2 regions of the Massilistercora timonensis genome follow, and region 1 is predicted to be linked to the other one. Evidence: riboswitches for the same ligand, from Rfam matches in the RefSeq annotation. Region 1 holds a riboswitch; the other holds the start of a gene.
What was found. Region 1 has a riboswitch for cobalamin ahead of ACML7B_RS04585 (energy-coupling factor ABC transporter permease). Riboswitches for the same ligand answer to the same signal wherever they lie in the genome.
Positions count from the first base shown of each region.

Region 1 (9,218 bases):
CGCTATGGTGGCAGAAGGATACCCGGATGGAGAAGGAGCGCTGCTGGAGACGCTTAGAGACAAAGTGGGAACGGAGGTTCCGATCATTGCCTCCCTGGACCTTCATTGCAACCTGACCAAAAAGATGGTGAAGTATGCGGACGCGTTTTTCCCATATGATTACTATCCCCATACAGACACCTATGAAGCCGGTATTCGGGCGGCCAAATGTATGTGGGACACATTGGAAGGACGGATTCATCCGGTCATGGCGTATGGCCTTTGGATTTTCTGCTCTCCTATATGCCTACCGCCGAACCATGTATGGAAAAGTACGTGGCGAAAGCACAGGCGATGCGAGGAAAAGAAAATATTATCAATGTAAATGTGCTGCACGGCTTTTTTGCATCTGATATTGAAGAAACCTGCCTGTCTGTGGTTGCGGTGACAGATGGAGATCTTGGAAAAGCACAGAAGATCAGCAGTGAACTTGCGAATGAGATTTGGAAGGATAGAGAGAATCTGCGGCGAAACTTTTGGACCATTGACGAGGCCATTGACGATGCGAAGGAAAAAGGAGAAGCTCCGGTAGTGTTTGCGGATATTTCTGATAATCCTGGCTCCGGCGCGACAGGTGACGGTACTCACATGCTGCGGCGTCTTCTGGAGCGAAAGGTAGAAGGAGTAGCGGCGGTGATTATTTATGATCCGGAGACGGTCGAGCAGGCAAGTTCCAGCGGCGTGGGAACAACGCTTAAGATCCGGCTTGGGGGAAAGATATGCCCGGATATTGCCGGAGAGCCGATCGATTTATGGCTGCGATTTATTCATGGGACGCTGCGAAGACAAAAGACTTTCCAGTTCGTTTATTGTCCTGGGGCAAGGGAGGGATTCCGGCAGGAACCCTCCTTTTTGCAGCGCCTGAAAGATCTTAAGTACGCAAGGAGTCTCCAGGCTGGCGGTCTCAAGCAGTTTCTTCTGAGTAAAGACGTCCTTTGGGGAGCCGAAAGCCAAGAGCTGTCCTTCATGAAAGAGAAGCACGTCATCCGCCCAGCTCCAGGCGAAATCCACATCGTGGGTGGCTGTGACTACGGTGATGCCGCTTGCGGAGATCTCATCGATGATCTCCCGAACGATCCGGGTGTGGATAGGATCTAGAGCCGCCGCCGGTTCATCCAGCAGGATCAGGGAAGGCTCCATCACCAGAATATCCGCAATGGCCACCAGTTTCTTCTGCCCTCCGCTTAAGGCGTGTACCGGACGGTGGGCGAAGGAGGCGATGCCAAGGCGTTCCATCACTTGCTCTGCCCGCCGTCTTGTTTCCTGCTGGGTAAGGCCAAGATTCAGAGGGCCAAAGGAGATCTCCTGGAGGACATTTGCGGAGAAAAGCTGGTTGTCCGGGTCCTGGAATACCACGCCTACTTTGCTTCTGAGGGAAAGCAGTCCCTTTTTGGAGTAGTCTAAGGGATGGCCTTCAAAATACAACTGGCCGGAGTCGGGTTTTCGGATGCCGTTGCAGCACAGGAAGAAGGTGGATTTCCCGGAGCCGTTAGCCCCCATGCACGCAACCTTCCTCCCTCTTCGGATCTCCAGGCTCAGTCCGTTAAGGGCGGGGACATCGCTGCCTTCGTAGGTATAGCTGAGCTGTTTTGCTTTTAACAAGATATCATTCACCATTTTCACCTCCAAGTCAAGATCGTGATCAGAAGAAGTCCGGTTTCAAAGAATACAAGGGCAAGGATCTCGCGAAGCTTTGCGGGATGATGCTCCGCCAGGCAGCGGATCACGCCGTCGTAGCACCGGGACTCCATAGCGTCATACTGGGCGCCGGACCGTTTTAATGACAGCAGAAACACAGAGCCGGCCATCTGGGCAAAGGAATTGCGGGCGGCAGACAGACTGTGGTTCCCCAGCCGGGAATGTTGGGCCGCGGTAATGGAGGAGGCTGTCTTAAGGAGCAGGAAAATGTATCGGTAAGTCAAAAGCATAAGCTCCAGCAGAAGATCTGGCACATGGAACCTTCTCAACACCTCCAGAAGATCCGGCATAGGAGTACTCAAGGAGAGAAAATACAGGCAGGAAACACTGGCAAGAGCCGTTGTGAACAGCCGTATCCCCCGCGTAAGTCCAGCGATGCTCCCGGTAAGATACAAGCCTCCCATGGGGACTGCGAACCCGTCAAGAGGAATCCTGGAAATATTGATCACCACCGCGGCAGTGCTTAAGGCCAGAAAGACCAAGGGAACCCGCAGCAGCCGGAAATAGCGGGAGGCAGGGATCCCGCCGACACAGATGGTGAGGATCCCTGTCGAGGCAAAGACGATTCCCGCAAGGAGAATGGAACGGATGACGACGCAAAACAGCAGAGTCAGCAGAGTGAAAACAAATTTTTCCTCTCCATTGACAGAGCAAAGTTTAGAGCGGTAAGCAAGCTGGTCGATCAGGATCATAGCTGCTCCTGCTCTTTCCCAAGCTTTTTCCGTTCATAGAGCCGTCCCATAAAAAAGGCGATGATGCCTACCCCGATGCCCGTCTGGACGCAGAAGATCAAGCTTTCCAGTTCTCCAGGCAGTTCTCCGCCTAAGAATGTCTCCAGGATGGGAGAAAACCAGGGCGTATATTCCCCGTGGATCTCTTCTACCATGACGCTTCCGGCGTCATCAGAGCCGCCAAATTCCGCGTCTTTCAAGGCGATCACGGGAATGACCGCGATCAGGATGGCCGCAAGGATCAGCGCGGCCGCAAATTTCTTGTTTTTGGTCTCCATTTCTTACGCCTCCTTTCGGTATCCGATGGATTTTAACTCTGGAAGAGCAAAAGATTCCAGAAAAACAACGATGGCTGTGGTCAGGAGCCCTTCGATGACCGCGAGAGGCACTTGAGTAGGCGCGAAAACGCCAAGGAATTTCACGACAGAAGCCAGAATTCCTCCGGCCTCAGAAGGATAGGCCAGGCCAAGCTGCACGCTGGTGATGCAATAAGTAAAAAGATCGCCCAAAGCCGCTGCCAGAAAAATGGAAAATCTGCGGTTTATGGAGGGTTTCTGGCAGAGTCTGTAGATTCCATATGTAAGAAGAGGGCCGGCAACAGCCATGGAAAATGTATTGGCCCCCAATGTGGTCAATCCTCCGTGAGCCAGCAGGATTGCCTGGAAGATCAGGACAATGATCCCCAGGATACTGACGGAACATGGCCCGAATAGAATGGCTCCAAGCCCGGTTCCGGTCATGTGGGAGCAGCTTCCGGTGACAGAAGGGATCTTCAGAGACGAGATCACGAAGATGAAAGCGCCGGACATGGCAAGCAGTGTGACAGCCCTGCGGTTTTCGGACAGCGTCCTGTGGATAGACAAAAAGCCGGCGGCCAGGAAGGGAAGACATAAGATCCCCCATGCGATACAGTAGCCTGCCGGAAGATACCCTTCCATGATGTGCATAGCGTTAGCGGCCGGAACGACCGCGTTTGCCGCGGCAAATACAGCCAATGCGGCAATGAGTTTCTTTTGGTTTTGAGTCATCATAACTCCTCCTTTAGATTGATCGTTCTCAGAGAAAAGATTCTCTGGGTGTGCAAAAAAGGTACACAAAAAAGACACCTGACCGTCCTTCGCGGCCACGTGTAAACTGTCTGCAGCGGGTAGGTCTTCTGACTCAGGCTTCAACACGATGCTTCGCCTTCCCAGTTTCCCAGTGACATCATGAAGCATCATTCTTCCTCTACAGCGGCGGGACCGTGTGGGCTTTTGACCCAGCTTGTCTGTTACCCTGCCAAAGGCAGGCACCTCGCTACATTCAATCTTCTTCTATCATATAACAGCAGGGAAATACTGTCAAACAGATTCAGAAAACAAAATCAGCCATGAAACTGGTTGCACATTTTTCTTTATATGTGACAAGCACGGGTGGATCGTAGGTTATACTGTGCATCCAGGGAATGAACATGACAGCAGGACATGGAAGCCTTTGTACGACAAGTTGAAAGACCTGGATATGGAGATGATGGTATTGGATGCCGGATATAAGACTCCAGCAATCGCCCGAGAATTGTTAAAAGACGGGATACAGCCTCTGTTTCCGTATAAAAGGCCCATGACAAAAGATGGATTCTTCAAGAAATATGAGTATGTCTACGATGAGTACTATGACTGCTATATCTGTCCGGAGGATCAGATCCTTACTTATAAAAACGATCTCCCGCCACATTTGGGAAGAGTATCTGGAAACCAGCGAGGATATCCGCTATACTCTCGGGAACAAAGAGATCTATATGTTGAGAAAAGAAACCATTGAGAGATTGTTCGGAAGTGCAAAAGAACAGCATGGATTTCGCTACACACAATATATCGGCAACGCCCGAATGAGAATGAAAGCCGGGCTGACCTTTGCGTGCATGAATCTGAAAAAGCTGGCAAAGATTCTGGATGTAAGGGAAAGGCAGGACAAAAAATCAGGATTCTTTTTTATCTTTTATAAAAAAATATGGGAGTTGGCATTTTGGCAAAAAGAGTGGTGCTGGAGCTAGGCTCCAGCACCAACTTTGTCTACAGTCTGAGGAACATCCCATGGGGATGTTCCTTTTTTTAATCCAGCTCGGCGATCCGGGAGACGCCTACATAGACTTCCGAGATCTTATACCAGGTGGGATAGTCTACAATCCCGGTGGCGGGCAGGCCAAAGACAGACTGGATCTTCTTCACCGCAGCCTGGGTGGCGGGACCGTAGATGCCGTCTACCGCCACCTCCGGGATGGCGGGATAACCTTTGTGGATGCCGTTGATCTCTTCCTGGAGCAGGCGGACCTTCTCTCCGGTGGAGCCCTTCTCCAGGTTGTATCCCGGCCAGGAGGCAGGGATGCCGGAGATGGACTGGGCAGTGTTGATATACAAGTCTTCTCCGTAGAAGGAGCGCAGGATCTCAATAGCCCGGTAGCCATCATCGCCCAGGGATTTGCTGCCCCACTGGGTCATCCAGCCGGGGCACCGGACCTGCCTGCCGTCGCAGTACTGGGTGAGGAGAGGCTGGCGCACGTTGGGCCGGGAGAGATAGGAGGCAAAGAGTTCGTCTACGATGACAGAGATGGTGTCGTAGATGTTCCGCTCCGGGATCCATTTGTGGTCAAAGGCGGTGGAGGAAGTGATGGTGAAATCATATCCCATGTTCCGGTACCATTCGGTGTATACTCTGTTTAAGGTAAAGGACATGATGGCCAGTACATTTGCCCGGATGGTCTCCGCGGGCCAGGTGGCGTAGATCTCGCTGGAGGCCACATTTTTGATGTAGTCCTTGTAGCGGACATAGTAATCCCTGGCAGTGGAATCCCGGGGACTTCCGTCGTGGACCACAATGTATTCCGGGACAACCACCCGGCTTAAGACGATCTCGCCGGTCTCGGTGACGGGCTTGATCTCGCTCTCGGGTATTTTGGCAGGGTAGGACCCATATAATGTATGTGCGGGAATGACAAATACTTCCCCGGCAGGGTCGGAACCGGACCGGGGAGGGAGGGCGATGTTCTGGAGAGCGGTGACGTCCGGGAGGATCTCCGCGCCTGCCACGCTGACGGGCTCATAACCCGGCGCCTCTACCTGGATGGTGTATTCCGCGTAGGGCTGCTGTTCACTGGATTCTTCCAGGCTGTATTCCAGAGGCGGGGCCTCCAGCTCCAGGGAGGAAGTCTGGCCGGAGGAGTCTGTGCTAAGCTGTTCCACCAGGCTGTCCGGGACGCCGGTATAGGAGATGGAGACTTTGGCTTCCGGGACGGGCCGGGAAGTGGCCTGGGAGACGACATTCACCTTCAGGCGCCCGCGTGCGGAGGCCTCTGTCAAAGAAGGATTGGTTCCGTTCATGAAACACCTCAGAAAAAATCTCTTCCCCTTATCCTATGCGGGAGGAGGAAAAGGGTGCCCGGTATTGAGAAAACCATGCCCGGGATTTATAATGTAGAAAAGAGCCGAAAGGAGTCGACATGAGGCGAAGACCGAGGAGAAGGAAGAAAAGCTGTTTTACCGTGGCGGGGCTGACAGTTCTTGCTACAGTCCTTCTTGGCGCCATGTTGTTTTTTGTCTGGCAGGAAGGGGAAGGGTTTTTTGGAGCGCTTCCCGCACAGGAGCAAGAGGTGCCTTATCAGCAGGTTTCCCTGGAAGAGAGAAGCCTTGAGGATAAATATTACTACGGGCAGATTCCGGAGGAGGACCAGAAGGCTTATCAGGAGGTGCTGGAAGGGCTCAGGGAGCACAAAGAGGAGATCTATGTCCACTGTGAGAAGGCTGAGAGGGCCAATGAGCTGTTTGTCCTGGTGCTGAAGGATTTCCCGGAGATCTTCTGGTGCGACGGGCGGGTGACGGCCACTGCTTACTCCGGCGGTGAACCTTATACAGTGCTGGAACCCCGGTATCTCTGTGGAGCGGAAGAGCAGAAAGAACGGGAGCAGGAGATCCAGGAAGAAGCCCGGGAGTGGCTTGCCGGGGCGCCGGCGGATGCCGGGGATTTTGAGAAGATCCAGTACGTGTATGAGACCATCGTGGATCAGGTGGAGTATGAGGCAGAGGCCCCGGACGGCCAGAACATTTACAGTGTGCTGGTGAACCGGAGGTCTGTGTGCGCAGGCTATGCCAAGGCTACCCAGTACCTTCTGGAGCGGCTGGGGGTCTTCTGTACCTATGTGACCGGAGAGACCAGGGAGGGGGAGAGCCACGCCTGGAATCTGGTGCTCTGTGAGGGGGATTACTATTACGTGGATACCACCTGGGGAGATCCGGTGTTCCAGTCGGAGGAAGGAGAGGAGCAGCAGGGCTATATCAATTATGATTATCTGTGCTGCAGTGAGGAGGAACTGTTCCGGACCCACACCCCGGACGGAGAGGTGGAGCTTCCCAGGTGCACCAGCATGGACTGGAATTACTATGTGGTAAATGGAATGTATTATACGGACTATGACAGGGAAGAGATCCTGAAGAAAATGAATCAGGTGATCTCGGAGGGAGGAAATCCTTCCGTGTTTAAATTCTCAGATGAGAAGATCTATGAGCAGGCCAGGGAGGGGATCCTGGGTGATCTGATCAAACGGGCGGCGGACAATCTGGGCAGGTGGTATGATCTTACAGAGGTGCATTACCGCTATCTGGACCAGGAGAGCCAGAACAAGATCACCATATACTGGCAGTACGAATAAGAAAAGGATATGGAGTTTGAAAGGTATTGTCTGAACCTGGGGTTCTGCTTCCTTGCGGCAGCGGCGGCATGGAGGGACGGGAGGGAGAGAAAGCTCCCGGACGGGTTTGTAAAGGCGCTGGCAGTTCTTGGACTGGCTGCGAGAGTGTGGAGGGTCCTTGAGGGATCTGAAGAAGGGCTTGCGGTCCTGGGAGAAGGGGCGCTTGGAGCCCTTGCGGGCGCCGGGATCTTCCTTCTTCTTCTCCTGATCTGGCCCGGGGCTTTCGGCGGCGGGGATGTGAAGTTCCTGGCAGCCGGCGGGATCTTCCTGGGGCCGGCGGGGACGGCTGTGGCCTTTGTGTCCGGTGTGCTTCTGGCGGGAGGCTTTTGCGTGGTGCGCCGCCGGGACAGCCGGCGGTACGGCAGGGAGGAGATCCCGTTTGGGCCTTTTCTTGCGGCGGGGATGGGGATCGCCTGCTGGTGGGGAGAGGCGCTGTGGAGGTGGTATGTGGGGTAGGACGGCTGGCGCGCCAGCCGGACATTCGCCCGTGCCAGTCGGGCATTCGCAAAACCCGCCCCTGACGGGGCTTATCTGCTGCCTGCGCAGCAGGTTTTGCTCATTGTCTGGTTCTGTTGGAACTGTTTTTGAAGAAAATCTTGAAATGGTTTTTCTTTTGTAGTATAATTTTTACAATTTAGGCAGACGTGAATTTGTCGGCAGGATGGATTCTGGGAACAGAGGCGGTTTCGTGTTTGCGCGAACTGCTTTTTTTGCGGCAATCTGCCAATACAATCAGGGAGGAAAGACGTAAAATATGAATGCATTTCTTATCTTGGAAGACGGCACCGTCTTCACCGGAACCAGTATTGGTTCTCAGCGGGAAGTGATCAGCGAGATCGTGTTCAACACGTCCATGACAGGTTATCTGGAAGTGCTTACAGACCCGTCTTACGCGGGACAGGCAGTGGTAATGACCTATCCGCTGATCGGGAACTACGGTGTTACGCCGGACATGGAGTCCAAGCGGGCGTGGCCGGACGGATACATCGTGCGGGAGCTGTCCCGGATGCCCAGCAATTTCCGCTGTGAGGGAAGCATCCAGGATTTCCTGAAAGAACAGGATATACCGGGGATCGCCGGGATTGATACACGGGCGCTGACCAAGATCCTGAGAGAGAAGGGAACCATGAACGGAATGATCACCACCAGGGAGGACTTTGATCTTGAGGAAGTGATCTCCAGACTGAAAGCTTACCGGGTGGGAGATGTGGTGTCCAAGGTGACCTGCCAGGAAGCGTCGGTACTCCCGGGGAACGGGCCCAAGGTCGCGCTGATGGATTTTGGCGCCAAGAACAATATCGTCCGCTCCCTTCAGCAGCGGGGCTGCCAGGTGACGGTTTACCCGGCGGATACCTCCGCGGAGGAGATCATCAAGAGCAATCCCGACGGGATCATGCTTTCCAACGGCCCTGGAGACCCGTCAGACTGTGTCTCCATCATCCGGGAAGTGGGCAAGCTCTATGAGACAGACATTCCGATCTTCGCGATCTGCCTGGGACATCAGCTGATGGCTCTGGCCCGGGGCGGAAAGACTTATAAATTGAAATACGGTCACCGGGGAGGCAATCATCCGGTGAAGGATCTGAGCACCGGAAGAGTTTACATTTCTTCTCAGAACCACGGGTACGCGGTGGATGCTTCCACCCTGGATCCGTCTGTGGCCCAGGAGGCATTTGTCAATGTCAACGACGGGACCAACGAGGGACTGTCCTATGTGGGGAAACGGATCTTCACCGTTCAGTTCCACCCGGAGGCGTGTCCGGGGCCACAGGATTCCGGATACCTGTTTGACCGGTTTATGGATATGATGAAAGGAGTTTAAACATGCCCAGACAGAAAGAGATCAAGAAGGTTTTGGTGATCGGCTCAGGTCCGATCGTCATCGGCCAGGCGGCGGAATTTGACTACGCGGGAACCCAGGCCTGCCGCTCCCTGAAAGAGGAGGGGCTGGAAGTGGTGCTCTTAAACTCCAATCCGGCCACCATCATGACTGACAAGGACATCGCGGACCGGGTATACATTGAACCGCT
Region 1 covers NZ_DBGCJQ010000054.1:24,414-33,631, forward strand. The annotation lists gene ACML7B_RS04560 (M81 family metallopeptidase) at 1-364, shown strand, start outside; partial or broken gene ACML7B_RS04565 (MlrC C-terminal domain-containing protein) at 304-780, shown strand; gene ACML7B_RS04570 (energy-coupling factor ABC transporter ATP-binding protein) at 790-1,656, opposite strand; gene cbiQ (cobalt ECF transporter T component CbiQ) at 1,659-2,429, opposite strand; gene ACML7B_RS04580 (energy-coupling factor ABC transporter substrate-binding protein) at 2,426-2,746, opposite strand; gene ACML7B_RS04585 (energy-coupling factor ABC transporter permease) at 2,750-3,496, opposite strand; cobalamin riboswitch at 3,597-3,779, opposite strand; partial or broken gene ACML7B_RS04590 (transposase) at 3,867-4,500, shown strand; gene ACML7B_RS04595 (peptidoglycan-binding protein) at 4,559-5,824, opposite strand; gene ACML7B_RS04600 (transglutaminase domain-containing protein) at 5,944-7,149, shown strand; gene ACML7B_RS04605 (prepilin peptidase) at 7,159-7,644, shown strand; gene ACML7B_RS04610 (carbamoyl phosphate synthase small subunit) at 7,943-9,010, shown strand; gene carB (carbamoyl-phosphate synthase large subunit) at 9,013-9,218, shown strand, end outside.

Region 2 (9,218 bases), on a different contig from region 1:
GGGGAGTCAGGTGGATCTTGATAAAATGAATGGCGGATTCCTGTCCGTACTCGCTCATCCGTTTGATGCGGGAGTACTGGTCGACGAATCCGGCGGAAATGATACCGGTGGGGATGGCCACGATGCCTACGCCCAGGAAGGCGATGAAGATGCCGAACAGTTTTCCCAGGATAGTAACCGGATAAATGTCCCCGTATCCCACGGTGAGCAGGGTGGAAGCGGCCCACCAGATGCCGGAGAAGGCGTTGGCGAACACTTCCGGCTGGGCTTCGTGTTCCAGGCTGTACATGCACAGGCTGGACCCCAGCATCAGCATAATGATGATGAAGACAGAAGAGAACAGTTGCTGTTTCTTGCTGACGATAACTTCCGTGATCACATTTAAGGCGTCGTAGTAGGCGTTGATGCGGAACAGGCGGAAGATCCGGATGATCCGGAACATCCGGAAGGCGATGGCGCCTGCCGGGAAGAAAAAGGGCAGGTAATGGGGCAGGAAGGACAGAAGGTCCACGATGCCGGTGAATGAAAATATATATTTCAGGATGGCTCTGGGCTGGCTTACGGAAGGATAGAGATATCTGGCGGTCCAGACTCTGAGGACATAGTCCACCAGGAAAAGAGCCACCGTCGTCTCCTCCAGGGTGATAAGCAGGGCGCCGTAGGCATTTCGCATGTTGTCAAAGGTGTACATGGTGCAGACACTGAGATTTAAGATGATGCAGAAAGCATTGAAAAAATCATAGATCCGGCTGGCATAGTCATATCTTGTGCCCACCTCGATGATCTCAAAGATCCGTTTCCTTCGTGTTTTCCATACTGGTTTCATAAGTGTGATCCCCCCGCCTGGATTAACTGTTTCTATTTTAATCCAAAAAGGCAGGGTTTTCAATTCGGAACTGGTGGAATTTGCAGAATTTGCGGGTCAGGTTGACAGTCTTTGGAAGGGAGGATAGAATGAGGAGCAGGAACCAGGGGAGGGAAGAAGTTTTGATCCGAGATATGAAGAGCGAAGAAATAAAAGAAGTGTCCCAGATCTGGCTTTCGGCCAATCTGGAGGCCCATGATTTTATCCCTGCTTCTTATTGGAAGGGGAATCTGGATCTTGTCCGGGAGGAACTTCCCCTGGCGAAGGTCCGGGTATATGAAGAAGAGGGGAAGATCCTGGGGTTCCTGGGAAGAAACGGGGAGGAGATCGAAGGGATCTTCGTCCGGAAGGAGTGCCGGAGCCGGGGGATCGGCAGGGCGCTTCTGGAGGATGCGAAGCAATCCCGGGAGAGGCTGCGCCTGCATGTCTACCAGAAGAACCGACGGGCTGGGGTGTTTTATCTCAGGGAAGGATTCCGGATTTGCTCAGAAGGAATTGATGAAGGAACTGGAGAAAAAGAATATTGCATGCTATATGAAAGACGGCAAGACTCTTTAGGAGGCATTTAAGATTATGGGAAAGAATCAGGAGAAAACCAATGTGATGCGGGTGCTGGAACAGAAGAAGATCCCCTATGAAAGCCACAACTATCTGGAGACCGGGGCAGTCAGCGGCCTGGACGTGGCCCGGGTTCTGGGAGAAGATCCCGACCGGGCGTTTAAGACGCTGGTGACAGTGGGGAAATCAAAGGAACACTATGTATTCGTGGTGCCGGTGAGCAAAGAGCTGAACCTGAAGAAGGCGGCCCAGAGCGTGGGGGAGAAGAGTATCGAGATGATCAAGTCCAAAGAACTTCTGCCGCTGACCGGATATGTCCACGGCGGGTGTTCGCCCATCGGGATGAAGAAACAGTTTGTCACCATCATCGATGAGAGCGCCGGGAAGTATGACCGGATCATGTTCAGCGCCGGGAAGATCGGGTATCAGGTAGAGGTAAGCCTTGCAGATCTGGGCAAAGTGATCCGGTTCCAGATGGCGGATATCGCGGAATAATTTCAAGTGGGGACGTGGTATTTTTAAAAATACCACGTCCCAGATTGAAAATACCCTGTCCCCAATTGACACTTTAGGGGGAACCAGCTAGAATATTACCATACCGGTTCTGCCGTGTGCAGATGAAAAGGGAACGCGGTGCGAGGCCGCGGCAGCTCACTCTACTGTATGGAAGGACGAACCCTGTGTACCACTGTCCTGCGGGGCGGGAAGGGCAGGTAGTAGGTTTGAGTTCCAAGCCAGGATACCTGCCGGTAGCTGGGGTATGATCTTACGGTGAGGGCAAGAGGATACATAAGGAGAGGACCGGGGGACTGGTCTGTCTTTGAGCTGTGTATTGGGAGAGATTGCCGCTGGCAGTCTCTTTTCTTTATTATATGGATGTTTGTGATTTTTGCAGGATTCTGTGATAGAAGAGCGGAAGGGATCCATGGAGCAGAGAAAGAAGGAGGAAGGATATGCCGGGAAAGGAACTGGCCAGGGGATATACTACCGGAACCTGCGCCCAGGCGGCGGCCAGGGCGGCGCTTAAGCTGCTGTTTGGGGGCAAAGGGGCGGAAGTTCCTGGGAATGTGACGGTGGAACTGCCCGGAGGCAGCCATCTTACGCTTCCTGTTGAAGATACAGATGTCCGGTGGCCGGAGGAAGGCGGAAGGCTTCCTCTTCAGGTCTCCTGTGCTGTCCGCAAGGACAGCGGGGACGACCCGGATGTGACCAACGGGATCCTTATCTATACAACGGTCAGGAGGACCGGGAACCCGGGAATAGTCCTGGAGGGAGGCGCAGGCGTCGGACGGGTGACCAGGCCGGGGCTGGAACAGCCGGTGGGAAGCCCAGCCATCAATCAGGTGCCCCGGCGGATGATCCTGGGGGAGGCGGAAGCCGCCTGTGAGGAAGCCGGATATGAGGGAGGACTTGTGATCTGTATCTCCATCCCGGAAGGGGAGCGGCTGGCAGAGAAAACCTTTAATCCCCGGCTTGGCATTGAGGGAGGGCTTTCCATTCTTGGCACTACCGGGATCGTGGAGCCTATGAGCCGGCAGGCGCTGATCGAGACCATCCGGCTTGACATCCGGGTAAAGCGGGCGGCGGGAGCGGCCTTCCTGATCCTTGCCCCCGGCAATTACGGGCTGGATTTCCTGGAAGAGAACTACGGCATACAGCCGTCTGAGGCAGTAAAATGCAGCAACTATATCGGTGAGGCTTTGGATATGGCCCGGGAAGAGGGCTGCAAAGGCCTGATCCTGGCAGGGCATATCGGGAAACTGATCAAGGTGGCGGGAGGGATCATGGACACCCATTCCCGGCAGGCGGACTGCCGGATGGAACTTCTGGCGGCGGCGGCGCTTCGTTGTCACCTTGGGGAGGAGAAAGCCCTGGCCATCCTTGACAGCGTGACCACGGAAGAGGCCCTTGGGAAATGCACTCCTAAGGAGCGGGAGCTTCTGGGCTGTGAGGCGGCGGCCCGGGCACAGGAACAGATCCGCCGCAGAGTGGGAGAAGAGATCCCGGCAGGTGTGATCCTTTTTTCCAGCCAGTATGGGATCCTGGGGCAGAGCAGCCAGGCAGAAATCCTTTTGGAACAGTATTTACAGGACAGGAAGAAAAGCGGGAGGAAGATATGAAGAAGAAAGGCGTACTCTATGGCGTGGGGGTAGGGCCGGGGGATCCGGAACTTCTCACTCTTAAGGCATACCGGACTTTGGAGCAGTGTCCGGTGATCGCGGCGCCGGGCCGGATCCCGGAGGAGACCGTGGCTTACCGGATCGCGGCTGCGGCCTGTCCTTCTCTTGAAGAGAAGGAGCGGGTAGGGATTGAGATGCCCATGACCAAAGACCGGGAGGTGTTGGAGCGAAGCCACCGGGAAGCGGAAGAGAGGCTTGCGGCGCTTCTTGAAGAGGGCAGGGACGTAGCATTTCTGACCCTGGGGGACCCTTGCGTTTACTCTACGTATTTCTATCTCCACAGGCGGCTTCAAAAGCGGGGCTATGAGGCCCGGATCATAAGCGGGATCCCGTCTTTTTGCGCGGCTGCGGCCCGGCTGGATCTGACCCTGGGGGAGAAGGCGGAGCAGATCCATGTGATCCCTGCTTCCTATCAGATCCGGGAAGCGATGAAACTGCCCGGGACCAAGATCCTGATGAAAGCAGGAAGGCAGGCGGCTGCGGTGCGGGAGATCCTGAAGGAAGAGGAGGCCCGGGGCGCCCGGATCATGGGGGTGGAAAACTGCGGCATGCCTGGGGAGCGTTTCTTCCGGGGAGCAGAAGAACTTCGGGAAGACGCAGGCTACTATACACTGATCTTTGTAAAAGAAGGAGAAAGACAATGATTCATTTTGTAGGGGCAGGACCGGGGGCGGAAGATCTGATCACGGTCCGGGGACAGCGGCTTTTAAGGCAGGCGGATGTGGTGATCTACGCAGGGTCTCTTGTAAATCCAGAACTTTTAAAAGAAACAAAAAAATGTTGTAAGATATATAATAGTGCACATATGACTCTGGAAGAGGTGCTGGAAGTGATGGAGGAAGCCCAGGAAAAAGGCCTGGATACAGTCCGGCTCCACACTGGAGATCCCAGTCTCTACGGCGCGGTGCGGGAGCAGATGGACCGGCTGGAGGAGCGGGGCATTCCCTATGAGTCCTGTCCGGGGGTCAGTTCCTTTGGCGCGGCAGCGGCTGCCCTGAACCTGGAGTACACCCTGCCCGGCCTGTCCCAGAGTGTGGTGATCACTCGTATGGAAGGAAGAACACCAGTCCCGGAGCGGGAACAGGTGGCGGCCTTCGCGGTTCATCAGGCCACCATGGTATTGTTCTTAAGCGCAGGACTTCTGCCGGAACTGACCCGGGAACTGCTGGCAGGAGGATATGAGCCGGATACCCCTGCGGCCATTGTTTACAAGGCAAGCTGGCCGGAGGAGGCCTGTTATCCCTGTACGGTGGGGACGCTGGCCCAGACCGGGGAGGCGCACGGGATCAGCAAAACCGCGCTGATCATCGTGGGAGAGGTGGTGGCTCACCAAAACTACCAGAGATCCAGGCTCTATGATCCGGAGTTTACCACCGGATACCGGAGGGGAAGAAATGATGAAGATCAGGATCATTAGTTTTACCAGCCGGGGGAAAGCGCTGGCCAGGCGCATTTCCTCTGTGCTTAAGGAAGAAGGGTTTGAGGCGGAGGCGGCAGTGAAAAACAGCCGCGATCCGGAGTCCCTTAAGGAATCCCTTTCTGCCTGGACCGAACGCCAGTTTAGCGAGGCTCAGGGGATCATCTTCGTGGGAGCAGCAGGGATTGCGGTGCGGGCTGTGGCTCCCTTTGTGAAGTCCAAGGCAGAAGATCCGGCGGTGCTGGCGGTGGACGAGGCGGGGCGTTACTGCATTCCCCTTCTGTCCGGCCATCTGGGAGGGGCCAATGCCCTGGCCTGCCTTCTGGGAAAACGGCTTGGAATGGAGCCGGTGCTGACCACAGCCACGGATATCAACGGGAAGTGGGCGGTGGATGTGTTCGCGGCGAAGAACGGGCTTTTCATCCAGGACCTGGAAGGGGCGAAAAAGATTTCTGCCCGGATCCTTGGGGAAGAGCCGGTGACTCTTAAGCTGCAGGAAGGAAACGGTCAGGTGGAAGGAGAACTGCCTCCGGAAGTTTCTCTTTTCCCAAGGGACGGAAAAGGAGCGGGGCCCCACATTTTCCTGGGAATTCGGAAACCGTCCGGGGAGGAGACGATTCTCTGTCTGATCCCCCGCCGGGTGATCCTGGGCATTGGCTGCCGGAAGGGCGTATCGGAAGAAGAGATCGCCCTGGCAGTGGAGACGGCCCTTGAAGAAGCCGGGATCTGGCCCCAGAGCGTGCGTGCGGCGGCCACCATCCGGCAGAAGGAAAAGGAGCCGGGACTTGTGGCGTACTGCAGGAGCCGGGGGATCTCCCTTCAGGCTTATGAGGGGGAAGAGCTAAAATCTTTGCAGGGAGCCTTCACCGCTTCCTCCTTCGTGGAGCAGGTGACAGGCGTGGATAATGTATGTGAGCGCAGCGCTCTTTTGTGCGCCGGGAAGGGCGGAAAGCTGATCCTGCCCAAACGGGCTTTGGGCCCGGTGACGGTGGCGGCTGCGGAGGAGAAATGGAGGGTGGACTTTGACTAAGATATGGGTGATCGGGATCGGTCCGGGAGGGCCGGAACAGATGACAGGGGAGGCCCGCCGCTGCCTGGAGGAGTGCCAGGTGATCGTGGGGTATACGGTATATCTGGATCTTCTGCGGGAATCCTTCCCGGAGAAAATCTATCTGTCTACGCCTATGCGGAAAGAAGAAGCCCGCTGCCGGATGGCCTTTGAAGAGGCGGAAAAAGGGAGAAAGACCGCCATGGTCTGCAGCGGCGACCCAGGGGTTTACGGGATGGCCGGGCTGATGTACGAGGTGGGCCGGGACTATCCCAGGGTGGAGATCCAGGTAATCCCGGGGGTGACGGCGGCCCTTGGGGGAAGCGCGCTTCTTGGCGCGCCTCTGGGCCATGATTTCTGTGTGATCAGCCTGAGCGACCTTCTGACGCCCTGGGAGATGATCGAGAAGCGGCTTGAAGCCGCGGCGGAGGCGGATTTTGTCCTCTGTCTCTACAATCCTGCCAGTCGGACGCGCAAAGACCATCTGGCCCGGGCCTGCCAGATCCTGTTGCGGTACCGGGCGCCGGAGACTCTCTGCGGCCTGGCCAGGAACATTGGGCGGGAAGGAGAGAAGATCCGGCTTCTCTCCCTGGAGGAACTTAAGAATACCCAGGCAGATATGTTTACCACGGTATTTGTGGGCAGCAGCCAGACCCGGAACATAGGAGGACGGATGGTGACTCCCAGAGGATACCGCACCGGGGAAGACCATAAGGGAGGAGCGTTATGAAGAAGCAGCAGGAAGCAGTGAAGATCCTGATCTTCGGCGGGACCACGGAAGGCCGCAGGGCCGCAGGGTATCTGGCGGCCGCCGGAGTCCGGGTGCACGTGTGCGTAGCTACCGGATACGGGGAAATGCTGCTGGAGAAGGACAAAAAAGAGCTGGAGGGAAAAGGGCTGACAGTCTCTGCCCGGCGGATGGAAGCAAGGGAGATGGCAGTCTGGATCCGGGAGTTCGTCCCCCGGTATGTGATCGACGCCACCCACCCCTACGCCCGGGAAGTGACGGAAAATATCCGGCAGGCCTGCGAGGCCTGTCAGGTCCCCTGTTTACGCCTCCTGCGGGAAACGGACGGAGACGGGAAGGAAAAAGGCGTGGCTTCTGTCCGGGAGGCGGCAGAGTTCTTAAGCCGGACAGAGGGGAAGATCCTGGTGACCACAGGAAGCAAGGATCTGGCGGAATACCAGAAGATCCCCGGGTATGAAGAGCGGGTGTATGTCCGGGTGCTGCCTGCCCCGGAGAGCCTGGAGGCTTGCCGGAGGGCAGGGATCGGGGGGGACCATATCCTGGCCATGCAGGGGCCTTTCTCTCAGGAACTGAATGTGGCGCTGCTGCGCCAGTATCACATCCAATGGATGGTGACCAAGGCTTCCGGGAGGACCGGGGGCTACCCGGAGAAGCAGGCGGCGGCCCTTGAGGCTGGGGCTGGCCTTGTAGTGATAGAAAAGCCGGAAGAAGAGACCGGATACTCCTGGGAAGAGATCTGCAGCCTTCTCACAGAAGAACTGGGCCTTGTGCCCCACTGGCAGGTGACGGTGGCAGGCATCGGTCCTGGCGGGGAGGAAGGATTTACCCGGGAGGCGTGGGAAGCCTGCAGGAGCGCGGGACTTCTCATCGGCGCAGAGCGGATGTTAAAGGCGGCGGCAGCTCTGGGACAGAAAACCTATGCAGCCTATGATCCCAGGGAGATCCTCTCCTGTATCCACGCCCATCCGGAGGAGGAGCAGGTGACGGTGGCCCTCTCCGGGGATATCGGTTTCTACAGCGGCGCCAGGAGGCTGGAGAAGGCGCTTGGGGAAGATCCAAGGATCCAGGTGCGGCTGGTGCCGGGAGTGGCAAGCGCCGTGGTGTTCGCCGCCCGGATGGGGATCCCCTGGGAGGATGTGGCCTTTGCCAGTATCCACGGGAGAAAGTGTTCTCCCATCTCCCTGATCCGGGAGAACCAGAAGACCATGATCCTGGCAGGAAGCAGGGAGGATGTAAAGGAGCTTGGAAGCCTTCTTGTGGAGTTTGGACTTGGGGGGATCCGGGCGGTAGTGGGAACCAGGCTTTCCTATCCGGAGGAGAAGATCCTCCGGGGAGACGGAAACATGTTAAGAGAATACGATGGAGACGGACTGGCTCTCATCTATCTTGAGAATCTCCAGGGGGGAAAGGAACCGGCAGTCCCGGGACGCCCGGACGGGACTTTCCTGCGGGGAGAAGTTCCCATGACCAAGGAGGAAGTGCGAAGCGTAAGCCTTGCCAAGCTGCGGCCCGGCAGGGACTGGGTGATCTATGACATCGGGGCAGGCACCGGGTCTGTGGCGGTGGAAGCGGCCCTTGCGGCCTGGCAGGGGCAGGTTTATGCCATCGAGCGAAAGAGGGAGGCCCTGGATCTGATCCGGGAGAATGCCCGCCGGTTTGGCACAGACAATGTGACGGTGGTGCCGGGGGAAGCGCCGGAGGCGCTTGACGGGCTTCCAGCTCCGGACGGGGTGTTCATCGGCGGGAGCGGGGGAAAGCTTCCGGAGATCCTGGAGGCTGTCTTTGCCAAAAATCCCAAGGCCAGGGTGGTGCTCAACGCCGTCACCCTGGAGACGGTGGCGGAGGCGGTAGCCTGCATGAAGAAATGGAACCTTCAGGAGGAAGAAGTGGTGCAGCTTAACGTGTCCAGGGCCAGAAGGGCGGGAGCTTACCACCTGATGGAGGGCCAGAACCCCATCTATATCATCAGTATGACAGGAGGAGGCGGAACATGGGAAGAATCCCAAGACTCCTGATCGGAGCGGCAAGAAGCGGGGCCGGGAAGACGCTGATCACCTGTGCTCTTCTAAAGGCCCTGCAGAAAAGAAAGAAACAGGCAGTCTCCTTCAAATGTGGTCCGGACTACATCGATCCTTTGTTCCACCGGGAGGCTCTTGGAATAGACAGCGACAACCTGGACAGTTTCTTTTGTACACCAGATCAGGTGCGCGCCCTTCTTAGGGAGCGGGCGGGAAACTGTGAGATCGCGGTGCTGGAAGGGGTCATGGGTTACTATGACGGCCTGGGAGGAATGAAAGAAGAAGCCAGTACTTATGACATCGCCCGGATCACCGGCACCCCGGCGGTGCTGGTGGTGGACGCCCGGGGGGCCAGCCTGTCGCTTTTGCCTCTGATCCGGGGAT
Region 2 covers NZ_DBGCJQ010000021.1:77-9,294, forward strand. The annotation lists partial or broken gene ACML7B_RS01775 (ion transporter) at 1-826, opposite strand, end outside; gene ACML7B_RS01780 (GNAT family N-acetyltransferase) at 988-1,434, shown strand; gene ybaK (Cys-tRNA(Pro) deacylase) at 1,439-1,918, shown strand; cobalamin riboswitch at 2,006-2,189, shown strand; gene cbiD (cobalt-precorrin-5B (C(1))-methyltransferase CbiD) at 2,377-3,543, shown strand; gene cobI (precorrin-2 C(20)-methyltransferase) at 3,540-4,247, shown strand; gene cobM (precorrin-4 C(11)-methyltransferase) at 4,244-5,020, shown strand; gene ACML7B_RS01805 (cobalt-precorrin 5A hydrolase) at 4,998-6,050, shown strand; gene cobJ (precorrin-3B C(17)-methyltransferase) at 6,043-6,798, shown strand; gene cobK (precorrin-6A reductase) at 6,795-8,831, shown strand; gene ACML7B_RS01820 (cobyrinate a,c-diamide synthase) at 8,807-9,218, shown strand, end outside.
Region 2: it holds a riboswitch for cobalamin, as region 1 does, so the genes downstream of both, cbiD (cobalt-precorrin-5B (C(1))-methyltransferase CbiD) here and ACML7B_RS04585 (energy-coupling factor ABC transporter permease) in region 1, are expected to answer to the same signal.